One region of the Streptosporangium sp. NBC_01810 genome, then DNA from elsewhere that is predicted to be linked to it. Evidence: riboswitches for the same ligand, from Rfam matches in the RefSeq annotation. Region 1 holds a riboswitch; the other holds the start of a gene.
What was found. A riboswitch is a leader RNA that binds a small molecule or an ion and turns the genes downstream of it on or off. The one in region 1 is predicted to bind S-adenosylmethionine.
Positions count from the first base shown of each region.

Region 2: linked by a shared signal. The riboswitch ahead of OIE13_RS20315 (FAD/NAD(P)-binding protein) and the one ahead of OIE13_RS31830 (aminotransferase class V-fold PLP-dependent enzyme) in region 1 are both predicted to bind S-adenosylmethionine.

Region 1 covers NZ_CP109070.1:7,041,662-7,049,384, reverse strand. Annotated here, with positions in the region: gene panC (pantoate--beta-alanine ligase) at 1-251, opposite strand, end outside; gene OIE13_RS31850 (Rossmann-like and DUF2520 domain-containing protein) at 675-1,565, opposite strand; gene OIE13_RS31845 (SAM-dependent methyltransferase) at 1,988-2,953, shown strand; gene OIE13_RS31840 (cytochrome P450) at 3,219-4,418, opposite strand; gene OIE13_RS31835 (TerC family protein) at 4,601-5,398, opposite strand; SAM riboswitch class IV at 5,607-5,722, shown strand; gene OIE13_RS31830 (aminotransferase class V-fold PLP-dependent enzyme) at 5,775-7,073, shown strand; gene OIE13_RS31825 (NADH-quinone oxidoreductase subunit D) at 7,091-7,723, shown strand, end outside.
Region 2 covers NZ_CP109070.1:4,690,038-4,697,760, reverse strand. Annotated here, with positions in the region: gene OIE13_RS20335 (ABC transporter substrate-binding protein) at 1-519, shown strand, start outside; gene OIE13_RS20330 (ABC transporter permease) at 536-1,486, shown strand; gene OIE13_RS20325 (ABC transporter ATP-binding protein) at 1,483-2,250, shown strand; gene OIE13_RS20320 (DUF402 domain-containing protein) at 2,428-2,949, opposite strand; SAM riboswitch class IV at 3,002-3,114, shown strand; gene OIE13_RS20315 (FAD/NAD(P)-binding protein) at 3,264-3,998, shown strand; gene OIE13_RS20310 (methionine--tRNA ligase) at 4,222-5,931, shown strand; gene galK (galactokinase) at 6,060-7,208, opposite strand; tRNA gene OIE13_RS20300 (tRNA-Ile) at 7,358-7,431, shown strand; gene OIE13_RS20295 (hypothetical protein) at 7,478-7,723, opposite strand, start outside.

The DNA of each region.
Region 1 (7,723 bases):
ACCCCCTCGGCCTCGCAGACCTCCAGGTCGGCGTCGAATGTACGGGGATAGCGGGAAAAATCCTCGCTTGGGCCGAACTGGAGCGGGTTCACGAAAATGCTCACCACCACGTGGGCCGCCCTCCGGCGGGCCAGGCGGATGAGCGAGCGGTGTCCCTCGTGCAGCGCGCCCATGGTCGGCACCAGCGCCAGCGCGCTCCCGCCCTCGGAGGCACCCGCGCCGATCCCCAGGGTCTCGCGGGCCTTGAGCAGCCCTGCGCGGTCGTCCGCCACGATCACTGGAACCTCCCGGGGGTGCTCCGGCCTCCTGGCCGGAGAAGGGCGACGTTCATCGAAATTCCTGGAGAGTCGAAATTCCTGGAGAGTGGAGACCCCCGCCCCGAGAGTGGAGACCCCCGCCCCAAGCCTACGGAGGGAGGAGACGGCACCGACCGGCTCCCCCCGTCAGACCGGCCCCCTGCCGGTCGGCCCCCTCCTTCGGACCGGCCCCCCTGCCGGTCGGCCCCCTCCGTCAGGCCGGTGGCCGGGGGAAACCGACGACACCGACCGGCTCCCGCGCCGGGTCGGCCCCCTCAACAGGCCGATCTCCTCCGTCGGGTCGGTTTCCTCCATCGTGTCGGTTTCTTCCGTCGAACCGGCGGCCGGGGGATCTCAGGTCCAGATCGGCCGGGGGTCTCAGGTCCAGATGTTGCCCCCCAGGGCGTCCAGGAGGCGTTCGGCGGCCTCGGGCTTGAGCAGCCCGGCCGCCAGCGCCCGGTCGGCCGTGAGCCTGGCGAGCGCCACGTAGGCGTCCGCGGCCTCCGGGGCCGCGAGGATCAGCGCGTCCACGTGCCTGCGGACGGTACCGGCGTCGCCGCGCACCACAGGGCCGGTCAGCCCCGCGATGCCGAGCCTCAGCACGTTCTCCAGAGCCGCACCGAGCAACGGGCCGAGCATCCTGCCCGGCTGCTCCACGCCGATCCTCTCCAGCAGCGCGGAGGACTCCGCGACGAGCGTCACCATGTGGTTGGCCGCTCCCGCGAGAGCCGCGTGGTAGAGCGGCCTGTCCTCGTCGGTGATCCAGACCGGCTCGCCCTCCATCTCGATGACGAGGGCCTCTGCCACCGGACGGAGCCCGTCGGGCGCGGTCACCCCGTAGGAGATTCCGGTGAGACGGCGCAGGTCGTCGTCACGGCCGGTGAAGGTCATCACGGGATGCAGCGCCAGCGGCAGCGCCCCGGCCTTGATCGCCGGATTGAGCACCGCCAGGCCGTACGCGCCGCTGGTGTGCGCCACCAGCTTGCCCCGCAGGTCGGCACCGGTCTCCACCAGGCCGGAGACCAGATCGGGCAGCACGTCGTCGGGGACCGTCAGCAGGACGAGGTCCGCGCCGGCCACCACGTCCTCGGGCCGGATCGGGATGAGTCCGAGGCGCTCGACCGCCCGCTCTCTGGAGGCGTCGGAGACGCCGCTCGTCGCGACGACCCGGTGTCCCGCCCTGGCGAGCGCCGCACCGAGCGCCGAACCGACCCTGCCCGCTCCAACCACTCCGACGGCCAGCCGTGCCGGGCGATCGACTGCGTCCATGACGTCCCGTCCTTCGACCATGTGGGGCTCCGTGCCTGATTGACCAGCGTAACGGGCCACACTGCCGCAACCGAGTCAAGGCGCGTGTTCGCTCGCGACGGCCGTGTTCGCTGCGGGAGCCCCGAACCGGGTATCCGAGAGCGTACGAGACTCGCCGGAGAGCCGACGCCCCGGCTCCTGACACGATCCAGGTGACAGCGCGTCAACGTCCCACCCCGAGAGCCCCGCACCGGGCAACACAGGTCTGCGAGACCTGCCGAGAAGCGGGAAACCCGGCTCACACGGCGATCCGGGTGACGACGCGCCGACGTGGCATCGACAACGATCGTACAAGCCGGTGACAGAATGCGGTCATGTACTCACTCGAAGCGTCAGCGCGAGTTGATCTCGTTCCTTCGCCTCGACGGGTAGCGTCTGAGAGCGTGTGGCTCACCTGGCGCGCCGCGATGGAGCACGCGCTCTACGGCGAGAGCGGTTTCTACCTCCGTGAACGACCCTCCAGTCACTTCCGGACCTCGGTCGGCGCCTCTCCCGTCTTCGCCGAGGCCGTGCTGCGCGAGCTGACCGCCGTTGACGAGGTGCTCGGCGGCCCCGAGGTGCTCGACCTGGTCGACATCGGCGCCGGCGAGGGCGTGCTGGCGGCCGGGGTGCTCGCCGCCGCACCACCCGCGCTGCGGTCGAGGCTGCGAGTGACCGCGGTGGACCTGGCGACCCGGCCGCCGACACTGCCCGAGGAGATCGTCTGGGCAAGGGCCGCGCCGGACGGGATCTGTGGCCTGGTGATCGCCAACGAGTGGCTGGACAACGTTCCCGTCGACATCGTGGAGCAGACGGCCGACGGACCCCGGCTGGTCCTGGTCAACGTCACCGACGGCGAGGAGCGGCTCGGTGGCAGGCCGGCCGAGGCCGATCTCGCGTGGCTGGCCCGCTGGTGGCCGATGCGGGCCGCCGGCGAGCGGGCCGAGATCGGCAGGCCCCGCGACCGGGCCTGGGCGTCGGTGATCGTACGGCTGGCACGCGGCCGGGCGATCGCGATCGACTACGCCCACTCCTTGACCGACCGGCCGCCGTACGGCACGCTGGCCGGATACCGCGACGGGGCGATGGTCGCGCCGGTGCCCGACGGCTCGTGCGACATCACGGCCCACGTGGCGCTTGACGCCTGCGCGGCCGCCGGCGAAAGCGCCGGGGCCGTCACGGCGGCGCTGACCACCCAGCGGGAGGCGTTGCGCGCCCTTGGCATCACCGGAAACCGCCCTCCGGTCGAACAGGCCGGAAGCGACCCGCGCGGCTACCTGCAAGCCCTCGCCCGAGCCTCCGAGGAGGCGGAGCTGATCGCCCCCGGCGGCCTCGGCGGCTTCGGCTGGCTCTCCCAGACCCGCCTCTGAGAAGACCGCCCGGCGACCATCGGTCTCCGAAGCGGTCCGCCCGCCGGCGGGGAAACGGAGCTGAACAAAGATCCTTTCGCCTCATAGGGTCTATCGCCATGAGCACTCTCCCGGCGCACGCCATTCCCGCCGAACGCATGGCCTCTCTCCATCTGGCCGTCCAGAACTCCGCCGCCTTCTGGACGGCTCTCGCACGGACCCGAGGGAACGAGCTGGTCCGCCGGAGACGTAGCCCGGGCCCCAGGTGGGCTCCGTACGGGCCGGTTCAGACCCGCACGTCGAGGGCGGTGAGGCCCCGGATGACGTAGCCCGGGCCCCAGGTGGGCTCGGTGACGAGTTCCAGCTTCGGCGCCTTGCGCAGGAGTGCGCCGAAGGACTCGATCAGCTCGATCCTGGCCAGCGGGGCACCCAGGCAGAAGTGGATGCCCGCGCCGAAGGATATGTGCGGGTTGTCCACCCGGCCGACGTCGAGGCGGCCGGGGTCGGCGAAGACCTCTGGGTCGCGGTTGGCCGAGCCGAACAGCAGGGCCACCTCGGTGCCGCGCGGGATGTCCACCCCGCCGACGGTGATGTCCTCCAGGACCCAGCGCTCGAACATCTGCAGCGGGGTGTCCCAGCGCATCATCTCCTCGATCGCGGTGGGCAGCAGGCCGTGGTCGGCGCGGAGCCGCTCCAGCTCGGCCGGGTTGCGGAAGAGCGACCACCAGCCGTTTCCCGTGACGTTGACCGTGGCCTCGTGCCCGGCGTTGAGCAGCAGCACGCAGGTGCCGACCAGCTCCTCCTCGGTGAGCCTGTCGCCCTCCTCTGCCACCAGGGCGAGCGCGCTGATCAGGTCGTCACCGGGGTTCGCCCGGCGGGCCCGGGCCAGCTCGACGAGGTAGGCGGAGAACTCCTCGGCCGCGCGTACGGCGGTGTGCTGGGCCTCGACGGAGGGGTGCAGCTCGTACATCCCGCAGATGTCGGCGGACCAGGGACGGAGCAGGTGCCGGTCGGCCTCGGGCACGCCGAGCATCTCCGCGATCACGGTCACCGGGAGCGGCTCGGCGACCTCGGAGATCAGGTCTCCGCCGCCGCGCTCGACGAAGCGGTCCACCAGCTCCCCGGCGATCCGGGCGACCTTGGGACGGAGCGCCTCGACCATGCGCGGGGTGAACGCCTTGGAGACCAGGCGCCGGAGCCGGGTGTGCACCGGCGGCTCGACGTCGAGCATCCCGGCCCTGACCACCCGCCAGAACGGGTCCTGGAACTCGGGGTCGTCGGGCCTGCCGAACTCGGCGTGGGTGGCCACGTGCAGGTAGGAGCGGCCGAGTCGGCGGTCGCGCAGCAGCGCGTTGACATCGGCGTGCCGGGCGACCAGCCACTGGCCGGTCGGTTCGAAGAAGCCGACCGGCTGCTGCCGCCTAAGTTCGTCGTAGACGTCGTACGGATGGGCGACGAATTCCGGATTCCAAGGATCAAAGCGCACACAGACATCGTAATGTCGCCATATTCCTTGGTTGACGTGTTCGCTCCCTTGAGCTGGAACATCGTGGTGTGCGGACGGGTGTCCAACGGCTTCACGACAAGCGAGAACACCATCGCGCCACGCGCCGGGGGGGCATCTTGTGGCACGCCCACAGCCCCACGACGAGCCGGAACACCGTCCGGCTACACCTCGGCCGACTTGTCAGCCTCCTCGGTCCGGGCCGGCTTGTCAGCCTCCTCGGTCCGGGCCGGCTTGTCAGCCTCCTCGGTCCGGGCCGTCTTGGCGCGCAGGCGGATGTTCAGCAGCTCCACGATGAGCGAGAAGGCCATCGCGAAGTAGATGTACCCCTTGGAGATGTGCTGCCCGAGGCCCTCGGCGATCAGCACGACGCCGATCAGCACCAGGAACGACAGGGCGAGCATCTTGATGCTCGGGTGCTTGTCCACGAAGCGGCTGATCGGGCCTGAGGCGAAGAGCATCACCAGGACCGAGACGATCACGGCCGCGACCATGACGCCGATCTGGTCGACCATGCCGACCGCGGTGATGACCGAGTCGAGGGAGAAGATGATGTCCAGCAGCATGATCTGGACGATCACCGAGCCGAAGGAGGCCGCGACCTTGGCACTGCCGTGCCCGGTCTTGCCCTCGATGCTGTCGTGCATCTCGATGACGCTCTTGCCCAGCAGGAAGAGACCGCCGGCGAGCAGGATGAGATCCCGTCCCGAGATCGGCTGACCGAGGACCTCGAAGAGCGGCGATGTGAGTTTCACCACCCACGCCAGCGCCAGCAGCAGCGCCAACCGGCTGACGAGGGCCGCGAGGAGGCCCAGTCTGCGCGCCTTGTCGCGCTGTCCGGGCGGGAGCTTTCCGGCCAGGATCGAGATGAAGATGATGTTGTCGATGCCGAGCACGATCTCCAGAGCGACAAGGGTGACGAACCCTATCCAGATCTCCGGGTTGGTCACCCAATCCAACATCTACGCCTCCACTTGGTTCTACTTGATCATCACCGGCACGACGAGACCCGACATTCGGCTTTATTCAGCCCACTACCAGGACAAACATCACCCTTCGCCTGGCTCTATCAGGCCCACTGCCCAGACGAACGAAACCCGTCGCGAGTTCCCGAATATGGGAGACATCACTTGCGGACTCCCACCAGACCTCGGTTATAGTTCCCCCGTAGGTCATGAGTGCCAGTGACAAGCCCCGGCTCGCTGGCCGGCAACCCTCGCGTCCGCGGCGGGGTGCCCCGGGTGAGGACCTGGTCCGGCACGAGGTGTGCCGGGCAAGCGCGGGCTCCAGGCACCCATGTCACGGGTCGGGGTCCGATGACCTCGAAGGAGCCCTGGCATGTCCGCACCAACGATCTGCACCGCCACAGCCGCCGCCCCCGCGACCGTCCCCGCGACCCGTACGTCCGACGACAGGCCGATCCCCGCCGTGCTCGGCTCCGACCTGGAGGTTCCGGTCAGGGGCGGCAGGCTCGTCCGCTACGCCAACCTCGACTACGCCGCGAGCGCCCCCTGTCTGGAGCCGGTGAGCGCCGCCGTCGCCGCCGCGCTCCCGGCCTACTCCAGCGTCCACCGAGGCGCGGGGTACGCGTCCCAGCTGACCACGGCCCGTTACGAGCAGGCCAGGCAGACGGTACGCGCCTTCGTCGGGGCCCGTCCCGACGACTCGGTGATCTTCACCAGGAATACCACGGACGCGACCAACCTGCTGGCCCGCAGCCTGCCCGAGGGCACCACCGCCGTGGTCTTCGACACCGAGCACCACGCCTCCCTGCTCCCCTGGGAGCGTGCCCTGCGGCTGCCGGTCCCCGCCTTCCCCGGCGAGGCGGTCCGCGCCGTCGACGAGGCCCTGGCCTCGATCGAAGGCCCCAAGCTGCTGGTCGTGACCGCCGCGTCCAACGTCACCGGGGAGCTCTGGCCGATCGCCGCGCTGGCCCACATCGCCCACCGCCACGGCGCCCGCGTCCTCGTCGACGCCGCGCAGCTCGTCCCGCACCGCCGCCTCAACCTGACCGCGCTCGACCTGGACTACGTGGTCTTCTCCGGCCACAAGCTCTACGCCCCGTTCGGCACCGGCGCGCTGATCGGCCGTTCCGACTGGCTGGCCGACGCCGAACCGTACCTGCGGGGCGGCGGCGCGGTGAAGGCGGTGAACGATGACGAGACCGAGTGGCACGACGACCCCGAGATCCGCCACGAGGCCGGAACCCCGAACGTGCTGGGTGCCATCGCGCTGGCCGCCGCCTGCGACGCCCTGACCGCCACCGGCTGGTCCCCCCTGGTCCGCGAGGAGGAGCGCCTCCTCGGCCGGTTGCGCGCGGGCCTCGCCTCCGTTCCCGGCGTGCAGGAGCTGTCCCTGTGGGGTCCTGACCACCCGCGCGTCGGCATCGTCTCCTTCGTGGTGCACGGCTTCACCGCCCGCGAGGTCGCCGAGGCCCTGTCCGGCGACTACGGCATCGGCGTCCGCGACGGCAAGTTCTGCGCCCACCCCTTCGTGCGGCACCTGCTGGATGCCAAGGACGGCGGCTGCGAGGACCTCACCGCCTCCGCCGTGCGCGCCTCCATCGGCATCGGCACCACCTCCGAGCACGTCGATCGGCTGATCGCCGCCCTGCGGGATCTTGCCTCGCGCGGCTGACGTGACAGCATAGGCGTATGAATGAGCCTCGCCGTGAGCTGAACGTGGGGATGGGAGCAGGAGCCGCCGCCGTGCGGGAAGCGCACGGCAAGGAGCTCGCGACCGAGGACATGATCCTCAACATCGGGCCGCAGCACCCGTCCACGCACGGCGTGCTGCGGCTACGGCTCACCCTGGACGGGGAGCGGATCAGCTCGGCCGAGCCGATCGTGGGCTACATGCACCGGGGCGCGGAGAAGCTGTTCGAGGTACGCGACTACCGGCAGATCATCGTGCTGGCCAACCGGCACGACTGGCTGTCGGCGTTCGCCAGCGAGCTGGGCGTCGTCCTCGCGGTGGAGCGGATGCTCGGCATGGAGGTGCCGGTCAGGGCGGTCTGGACGCGGACCCTGATGGCCGAGCTCAACCGGGTGCTCAGCCACCTGATGTTCCTTGGCTCCTACCCGCTGGAACTCGGCGCGATCACCCCGGTGTTCTACGCGTTCCGGGAGCGCGAGACCCTCCAGGCCGTGATGGAGGAGATCGCCGGCGGGCGGATGCACTACATGTTCAACCGGGTCGGCGGCCTCAAGGAGGAACTGCCCGAGGGGTGGCTGGGCCGGGTCACGACGGCCGTGGCCGACGTGCGGCGACGGCTGCCCGACATCGAG
Region 2 (7,723 bases), 2.4 Mb from region 1:
GACGTCACCTTCAAGCCGCTGCCGACGGACGCCGCCGCGGCGGCCTTCAAGGCGGGCCAGGTGGACGCGGTCGGCGTGTTCGCGCCCTTCACCACCACCGCCCTGGGGCTGCCGGGTTCCACGGCCATCGCCACCTCCAAGGACTTCCCCGGCGCGATCCCCGACCACCTGGTGGTGGCCGGCTCGCTGGTCGCCGAGCGGCCGCAGGAGGTGCAGGCACTGGTGAAGACCTGGTTCGAGACCCTGGAGTGGATCGCGGCCAACAGAGCGGAAGCCACCGCGATCATGGCCAGGCGGGCGGGGGTGAACGAGGCCGACTACGCGAGCTACGACGCGGGAACCACGATCTTCTCCCTGGACGACAACCTGGCCGCCTTCGAGCCCGGCGACACCGACGACCACCTCGACCACCAGGCCGCCCTGATCGCGAAGTTCCTCGTCGCGTCGGGCCTGGCCGACACCGAGCCGTCGCTGGACGGTCTTTTCGAGCCAAGGTTCGTCAGGAGCCTCAAGCCGTGAGTGCGGGAGCGCCGATATGGAGAGCACACCGGGCGACGACCGATTGTGGCCGGGGCGGGTTCAGCTCGCCCTGCTCGCCACCAGGAAGGTCGCGGCAGTCATGAGCGTGAGGACCGCGGAGTCCGTCGCGCCCCCCGAGGTGGGGCGGCGAGCCTGGGAGCCGCTGCCCCGGCGCGCGGGCCGGCCGGGTCCGGCCTGGAAGCGGAGCTCCGGGGTGTCCGTCCGTGCCCGCTGGGGTCTGCGGGCGGCCTCGGTACTGGTCCCGCTCGCCCTCTGGACCGTCGTCAGCATGGCGGAACTGGTCGATCCGACCTTCCTGCCGTCCCCGCTGGCCGTCCTGGAGGCGTTCGCGGAGATGCTGGGCACCGGCCTGCTGCTCGACGACACCCTCGCCAGCCTCGGCCGGGTCGGGGCCGGGTTCGGGCTGGCGGTGGCGATCTCGGTGCCGGTGGGCGTCGCGATGGGCACCTCGGCCGTGGCACTGGCCCTGCTGGAACCGGCGGTCGGCCTGCTCCGCTACATGCCGGCCGCCGCGTTCATTCCCCTGCTGATCATCTGGCTGGGCCTCGGCGAGCCGTCCAAGGTCGCGATTCTGCTGCTGGGCGTGGTGTTCTTCAACACGCTGATGGTCGCCGACGCCGTACGGCGGGTGCCGGGCGAGCTCGGCCAGGCGGCAGCCACCCTGGGCGCCCGGCGTGGCGAGATCCTCAGGAAGGTGATCTGGCCGTACGCGCTCCCGGCGGTGGTGGACGCGGCGCGGATCAACGCCGCCGCCGCGTGGAACTTCGTGGTGGTGGCCGAGCTGATCGCCGCCGAGTCCGGGCTCGGCTACCGGATCATCCGGGCCCAGCGGTTCCTGCAGACCGACAAGATCTTCGCGGTGCTCATCGTGATCGGGGTGGTCGGCCTGCTGATCGACGTCGTGCTGCGCGTGCTGCGCGACCGTCTCGGAAGGTGGACGGCATGACCCTCGTGCTGCGCGGCGTGGCCAAGGACTACGGGACCACCCGCGTCCTGGACGGCATCGACCTGTCGATGGAGCCGGGCGAGTTCGTGTGCGTGGTCGGGGCGAGCGGCTCGGGCAAGTCGACGCTGCTGTCGCTGATCGCCGGGCTCTCCCCGGCCAGCGCGGGCTCCATCACGCTCGGCGGGGCACCCGTTGTCGGCCCCGGTCCCGAGCGCGGGCTGGTCTTCCAGTCGGGAGCGCTGTTCCCCTTCCTCACCGTCGCCGAGAACGTGGCCTTCGGACTGCGGCTGCTGCCGATCTCCGGGGCCGACCGGGAACGGCGGGTTCGCTGGTATCTCGGCGAGGTCGGGCTGTCGTCCCTGGCGGACGCGCTGCCCCGGCAGCTGTCCGGTGGGCAGCGCCAGCGGGTGGCGATCGCCAGGGCGCTGGCGTGCGAGCCGGCCGTGCTCCTGCTCGACGAGCCGTTCGGGGCGCTGGACGTGCAGACCAAGGAGGACATGCAGCTCTTCCTGCGCGAGGTGTGGCGCGACACGGGCACGACCGTGCTGATGGTCACCCACGACGTGGAGGAGGCGGTCCTGCTCGCCCAGCGGGTCCTCGTCTTCGCCTGCGGGCCCGGCAGGGTCGCCGCCGAGGTCCCGATCGACCTGCCCGCCTACCGGGCCCTCGCCGTCAAGCGGACCTCCCTCTTCCTGGGCCTGCGCGCCACCGTCGAGGACCTGGTCCGCTCGCACATGCTGACACCTGGGAAGGAAAAGGTGTAGAACGACATTCTGTGGCTCTCCGGGCGGGGAGCTCCTGTGGCTCTCCGAATGGGGAGCTCCTGTGCGGGAGCGCCCCGAGGGCTTCCGGGAGGGAGAGGCGATGGTCGACTCCTTCACCCGGCCGGACTTCGCCGAGGGCGTCGCCGGCTTCCCGCCGCTGTAGTCGCTACGACGCTCTCAGCTGACCAGGGTGAGCCAGTGCGGGGCGGTGTCGAAGGGGGCCGTGCGGGCGGCGACGGCCTCCATCAGCCAGGCGGCCGAGGCGCGGGCGCTCCGGACGACCTCGGGCGGGTAGGCGTACCTGACCCTGTGCTCCTCGAACTCGTCCTCGTCGTCCAGGAAGACCCGGCTGGTGCGGCCCCTCGCCAGATCGCGGCGCGTCCGGATCACATCCAGGTCCAGGTCGATCATGGTGACCTCGCCGTCTCCCCATATCGGCACCGTGGAGATGTCGCAGTAGATCTCGTGCTTGTGCGGGGCGGTGTTGAAGGCCGCGGTCCACCAGGCGTCGTGGGGGAAGAGCATCACGAACGGGTGAGGCCAGGCGATCTCGGGTCCGTCCCCCTTGCGACCGCTGGAATTGGCCACGCAACCGGTCCATACCCCGTGCTCGTCCTCGCCGAGCAGCAGGCCGCGGTGGTGCCAGTGCAGCGATCCGTCGTACTTGCGGTAGACCACATTCACCGTCTCATAGGGCATTCCCCGACAATAAGGCTTGACAGAGATCTATGTATTTCCTACTTTATAAGTAGGTTACGAGCGTCAGTGCGGAGCCCCGGCTGGCTGACCGGCAACCCTCGCACCGCGGCGGGGTGCCCCCGGGGGAGACCTGGCGGCACGGTCGGCGTGCCGCAAGCGCGGACCCCCTCACCGGGGTCACCGAGACATGCCCGGGAGAGCCACATGTCGAAGATCAGCACATCGAACCAGGCGAGCCCCGCCGGCCTCGACACCTGCCGCCCCTTCCCCGGGATTCCCGCCGAGCCGGGGCAGTGGCACCGCAGAGCCGCCGTATGAGCGCCTCGATCGCCGTCGTCGGCGCCGGCCCGACGGGCACCTGCCTGGTGGAGCGCATCTGCGCCAACGCCGCCGACCTGCTCGGCTGGCCCTCGCTGGACGTCCACGTGATCGACCCCCACCCGCCGGGCGGCGGCCGCGTCTGGCGCCGTGACCAGCCCGACCTGCTCTGGATGAACTCCGCCGCCGCCGACGTGACGCTCTTCACCGACGAGTCGGTGCGCTGTGAGGGGCCGATCCGTCCAGGCCCCACGCTGGCCGAGTGGCTCGGCGGGGACCCCGGCACCTTCGCCTCCCGTCCGGCCCAGAACGGCTACCTCTCCCACGTCTTCAGGCACGCGGTGGCGACCGCACCGCGCGGGGTCCGGGTGCACGTGCACCCCACCCGCGCCGTCGATCTCGCGGACATCCCCGGCGGTCAGGCGGTGCTGCTGCAGGACGGCCGGACGATCGAGGCCGACGCGGTGATCCTGGCTCAGGGGCACGGCGACGTGATCCCGAACGGGGAGGAGCGGGCGCTGGCCGACCTGGCCGCGCGCGACGGGCTGCGCTACCTGCCCACCGCGCCGGCCAGCGGCCCGGCCAGGGCCATGCCGAGGGGCGTCAGCCCGATGGAGAGCAGCCAGTCGTACGCGGACACCCGTGAGATCGCCTCGGTGGGGATGTGTTCCTGCACGGCGGTCTCCCAGAGCGGGGACATGAACGCCAGACCGCCGGTCATCAGCCCGTAGGTCGAGGTCGAGGTCGCGGTCGAGGTCCGTGCCGGAGGCGGATTCGGAGGCCGGGACGGGCTCGGAGCGCGGAAAACCGCATGTCGAACCGGGGAACGGATCGCTAGCATGAGAACATGACTTTCCTGGTGATGCTCTCCCCCTGAAACCGGGGTCGCCTGACGTCTTCTCGAGGCCCTGAAACGGGGCCTCGATCTGTTTTCGGGCTTCAGCGGAGGTTCCGATGTCCCGAATCCTGCTCACCACGACCATCCCGTACATCAACGCGCGCCCCCACCTGGGCTTCGCCCTGGAGCTCGTCCAGGCAGACGTACTCGCCAGGCACCACCGCCTGCTCGGTGACGAGGTCAGGCTTCAGACGGGCACCGACGACAACTCGCTCAAGAACGTGCGGGCCGCCGAGGCCGAGGGGATCTCCGTACGGGATCTCGTCGACCGCAACGCCGCCGAGTTCGCCCGGCTGGCGGGACCGCTCTCGCTCTCCTTTGATGACTTCATCCGTACCAGCGCCGACCCCCGGCACCGGCCCGGCGTCGAACGGTTCTGGCGGGCCTGCTCCGCCGACCTGTACCGCAGGCACTACGAGGGCCTCTACTGCGTCGGCTGCGAGCAGTTCTACCCGCCCGACGAACAGTGCCCCGAGCACGACGCCCCCCTCCAGCACGTGTCCGAGGAGAACTGGTTCTTCCGCCTGTCCCGCTACCGCGACGAGCTGTACAGCCTCATCGACAGCGGCCGCATTCGTGTCGAGCCCGCCGAGCGCCGCAACGAGATCCTCACCTTCATCGCGGCTGGGCTGTCCGACTTCAGCGTTTCTCGATCCCAGGCGCGGGCGCGTGGCTGGGGCATCCCCGTGCCGGGCGACCCCGGACAGGTGATCTACGTGTGGTGGGACGCGCTCGGCAACTACCTGACCGCGCTGGACTACGCGAAGGGAGAGCACGGCCGCTGGTGGTCCGGTGCCGACCGGCGGATCCACGTGCTCGGCAAGGGCGTCCTGCGCTTCCACGCGGTCTACTGGCCGGCGATGCTGCTGTCGGCGGGGGAGTTGCCGCCGACGGACATCCTGGTCCACGACTACCTGACCGTGGACGGCCGGAAGATCAGTAAATCGGCCCGCTACGGTGTCGCCGGCGGGCAGGGTGCCTCCGCTGCTCCTCGCGGTGTGGGCGTCTCCACCGGAGCCTTCGACGTCCCGGGCGGTTTCGGTGTTCCGGGCGGCCCTGGAGTCTTGGGCGGTTCCGGTGTTCCGGGCGGCCTCGATGTCTCCGGCCACTCCGGTGGCGGCCCCGTGGGAACCGACCTCTCGGCCGTCGACCCGATCGGGCTCGTCGAGGTGTACGGCGTGGACGCGGTCAGGTGGTGGCTGCTGCGCGAGGTGCCCAGGTGCGGCGACGTCGACTTCACCGCGAGGCGGCTCGTCGCCCGCCACGACGGCGAACTGGCCGACGGGCTGGGCAACCTCGTCAACCGGGTGGTCAGCATGGTCCACCGATACCGGGGCGGAATCGTGCCCGAAGAGCGTGAGACGGCTCTGGACGAGGTCAGAGGTCATGCCCGAGGCGCGGTGATCGAGGCTCTGGAGGTGTTCGACTTCCGCGCGGCCACCGCCGCCGTCTACGCGGTCGCCGAGGAGGCCAACCGGTACGTCAACCGCACCGAGCCGTGGCGCCTCGCTCGCGAGGGCTCGCCCCGGCTCGACGAGGTCCTCGGCACCCTCGTCGCCACCTGCAGGGAGCTGGCGGACCTGCTGTCCCCCTTCCTCCCGGACGCCTCGGCGCGGATCGCCGGCCAGTGCAGGGGAGAGCGGCTTGCCGACCCGGTCCCGCTCTTCCCCCGCCACCGCCCCCGGGGTCCCGCCCCGGCTCGAGCCCCCGCCGCAGGAGTTGCGGGAGCCGCGGGAGTCGCGGGAGTCGCGGGAGTCGCGGGCTAGCAACGGCCGGGAACGTTCACCCGGCTGAGCGGTCCGCGATCCACGGATACGGGCCTGGCCGGAGCGGCGGTCACCGCACTGGGGAACGATGCCGAGGCAGAGCACGGGGGCATGTGCTCGCGTGCGGGTCAGATCAGACGACGGGCTCCCGCTGCCGGAGTCGCCGGGTAGATCTCCGGTGCGGCCCAGCCGCGCTCGGCCCAGCCGCGCTCGGCCCAGCCGCGCTCGGCGTAGGCGCGGGTAACGGATTCCCGCACGGACTCCACCCGCTCGTCGGTGACCAGTGCGATCGCCGAGCCGCCGAACCCGCCGCCGGTCATCCGAGCTCCCCGGGCACCACCCCTGACCGCCGACTCCACGGCCACGTCCAACTCGGCGCAGGACACCTCGAACTGGTCGCGCAGCGACAGGTGGGAGGCGTTCAGCAGGGCGCCGATCTCCCGTACCGCCCCGGCCCGCAGCAGCCCGATCACCGCCTCGACCCGGTGGTTCTCGGTCACCACGTGCTGGGTGCGCCTGCGCTCGTCACCGCTCAGCCTGGCGAGGGCGCCACCCAGGTCGGTGACGTCGCGCAGCGCGTCGACGCCCAGGTGCTTCGCGGCGTTCTCGCAGTCACGGCGGCGGCGGGCGTACTGCCCGTCGGCGAGCTCGTGGTGCACTCCGGTGTTGATGATGAGCAACTGGAGGCCGTGGCTCGCCAGGTCGAACGGGATGTTCCTGGTGCCGAGGCTTCGGCAGTCCATGAACAGGGCCTTCCCCTCTTCGCCGAGCGCCGAGGCCGCCTGGTCCATGATCCCGCACGGTATGCCCACGAAGTCGTTCTCGGCCTTCTGTGCGGCCAGCGCGATCTCCATCTTGGTGAGGCCGAGCCCGTACAACTCGTTCAGCGCCGTGCCGACGACCACCTCCAGCGCCGCGCTCGACGACAACCCCGCTCCCTGCGGCACGTCCCCGCCGATCACCACGTCCGCGCCCCCGACCCGGTGCCCGGCCTCGCGGAGCACCCAGAACATCCCGGCCACGTAGCGGGCCCAGCTCTCGGCCTCGTCGAGCGTCGCGAGCGTGACCGGCTCGCCCGCCTGCAACGACCGCAGCCGGATCACCCCGTCCTCGCGCGGCGAGGCCGCCGCGGTCACCCCCCACGGCACCGCGAACGGCAGCACGAACCCGTCGTTGTAGTCGGTATGCTCCCCGATCAGGTTGACCCGCCCCGGCGCGTGCCACACCCCGGCGGGCTCCGTTCCGTACGACTCCCGGAAAGCGTCAATAACGCGCATGATCCAACACTCCTCAACAAGGTCCACCGTCAGGGTAGCGAGTCCCCTGGAGCCGGGTTTCGCCAAAGGTCACATCTTGAACCGTCCCGCCTGGCAAGTGTGCGAACAGCGCCCACGTTTGGTTGAATGCCGCAGTACGGTGTGCACGAGGGGCGGTAGCTCAGCTGGTTAGAGCAGGGGACTCATAATCCCTGGGTCGCGGGTTCGAGTCCCGCCCGCCCTACCCTCGTAGAAAGCCCTGATCAGGCTTCTGACCTGCGGTTTCTATCTTAGATGACCTTGCCGGTCTGCCGGACCATCGCCGGTCCGGCTCTGAGATGATCTCCAGGTGGACCATTGCCGGACCATGCGTGTTGATCATGGGGTCTCAGGCCACCGATCCGCAGGCGACGCGAAGGTGCCCCGCGCCTGAATCGTGAAGACCCACCCCTCCTCACGCAGAAGCGGACGGCCTGGCGGACGGTCTCCCGGGCGACACCGTGCACCTGAACCATCCGAGCCTCGCTCGGGATCGG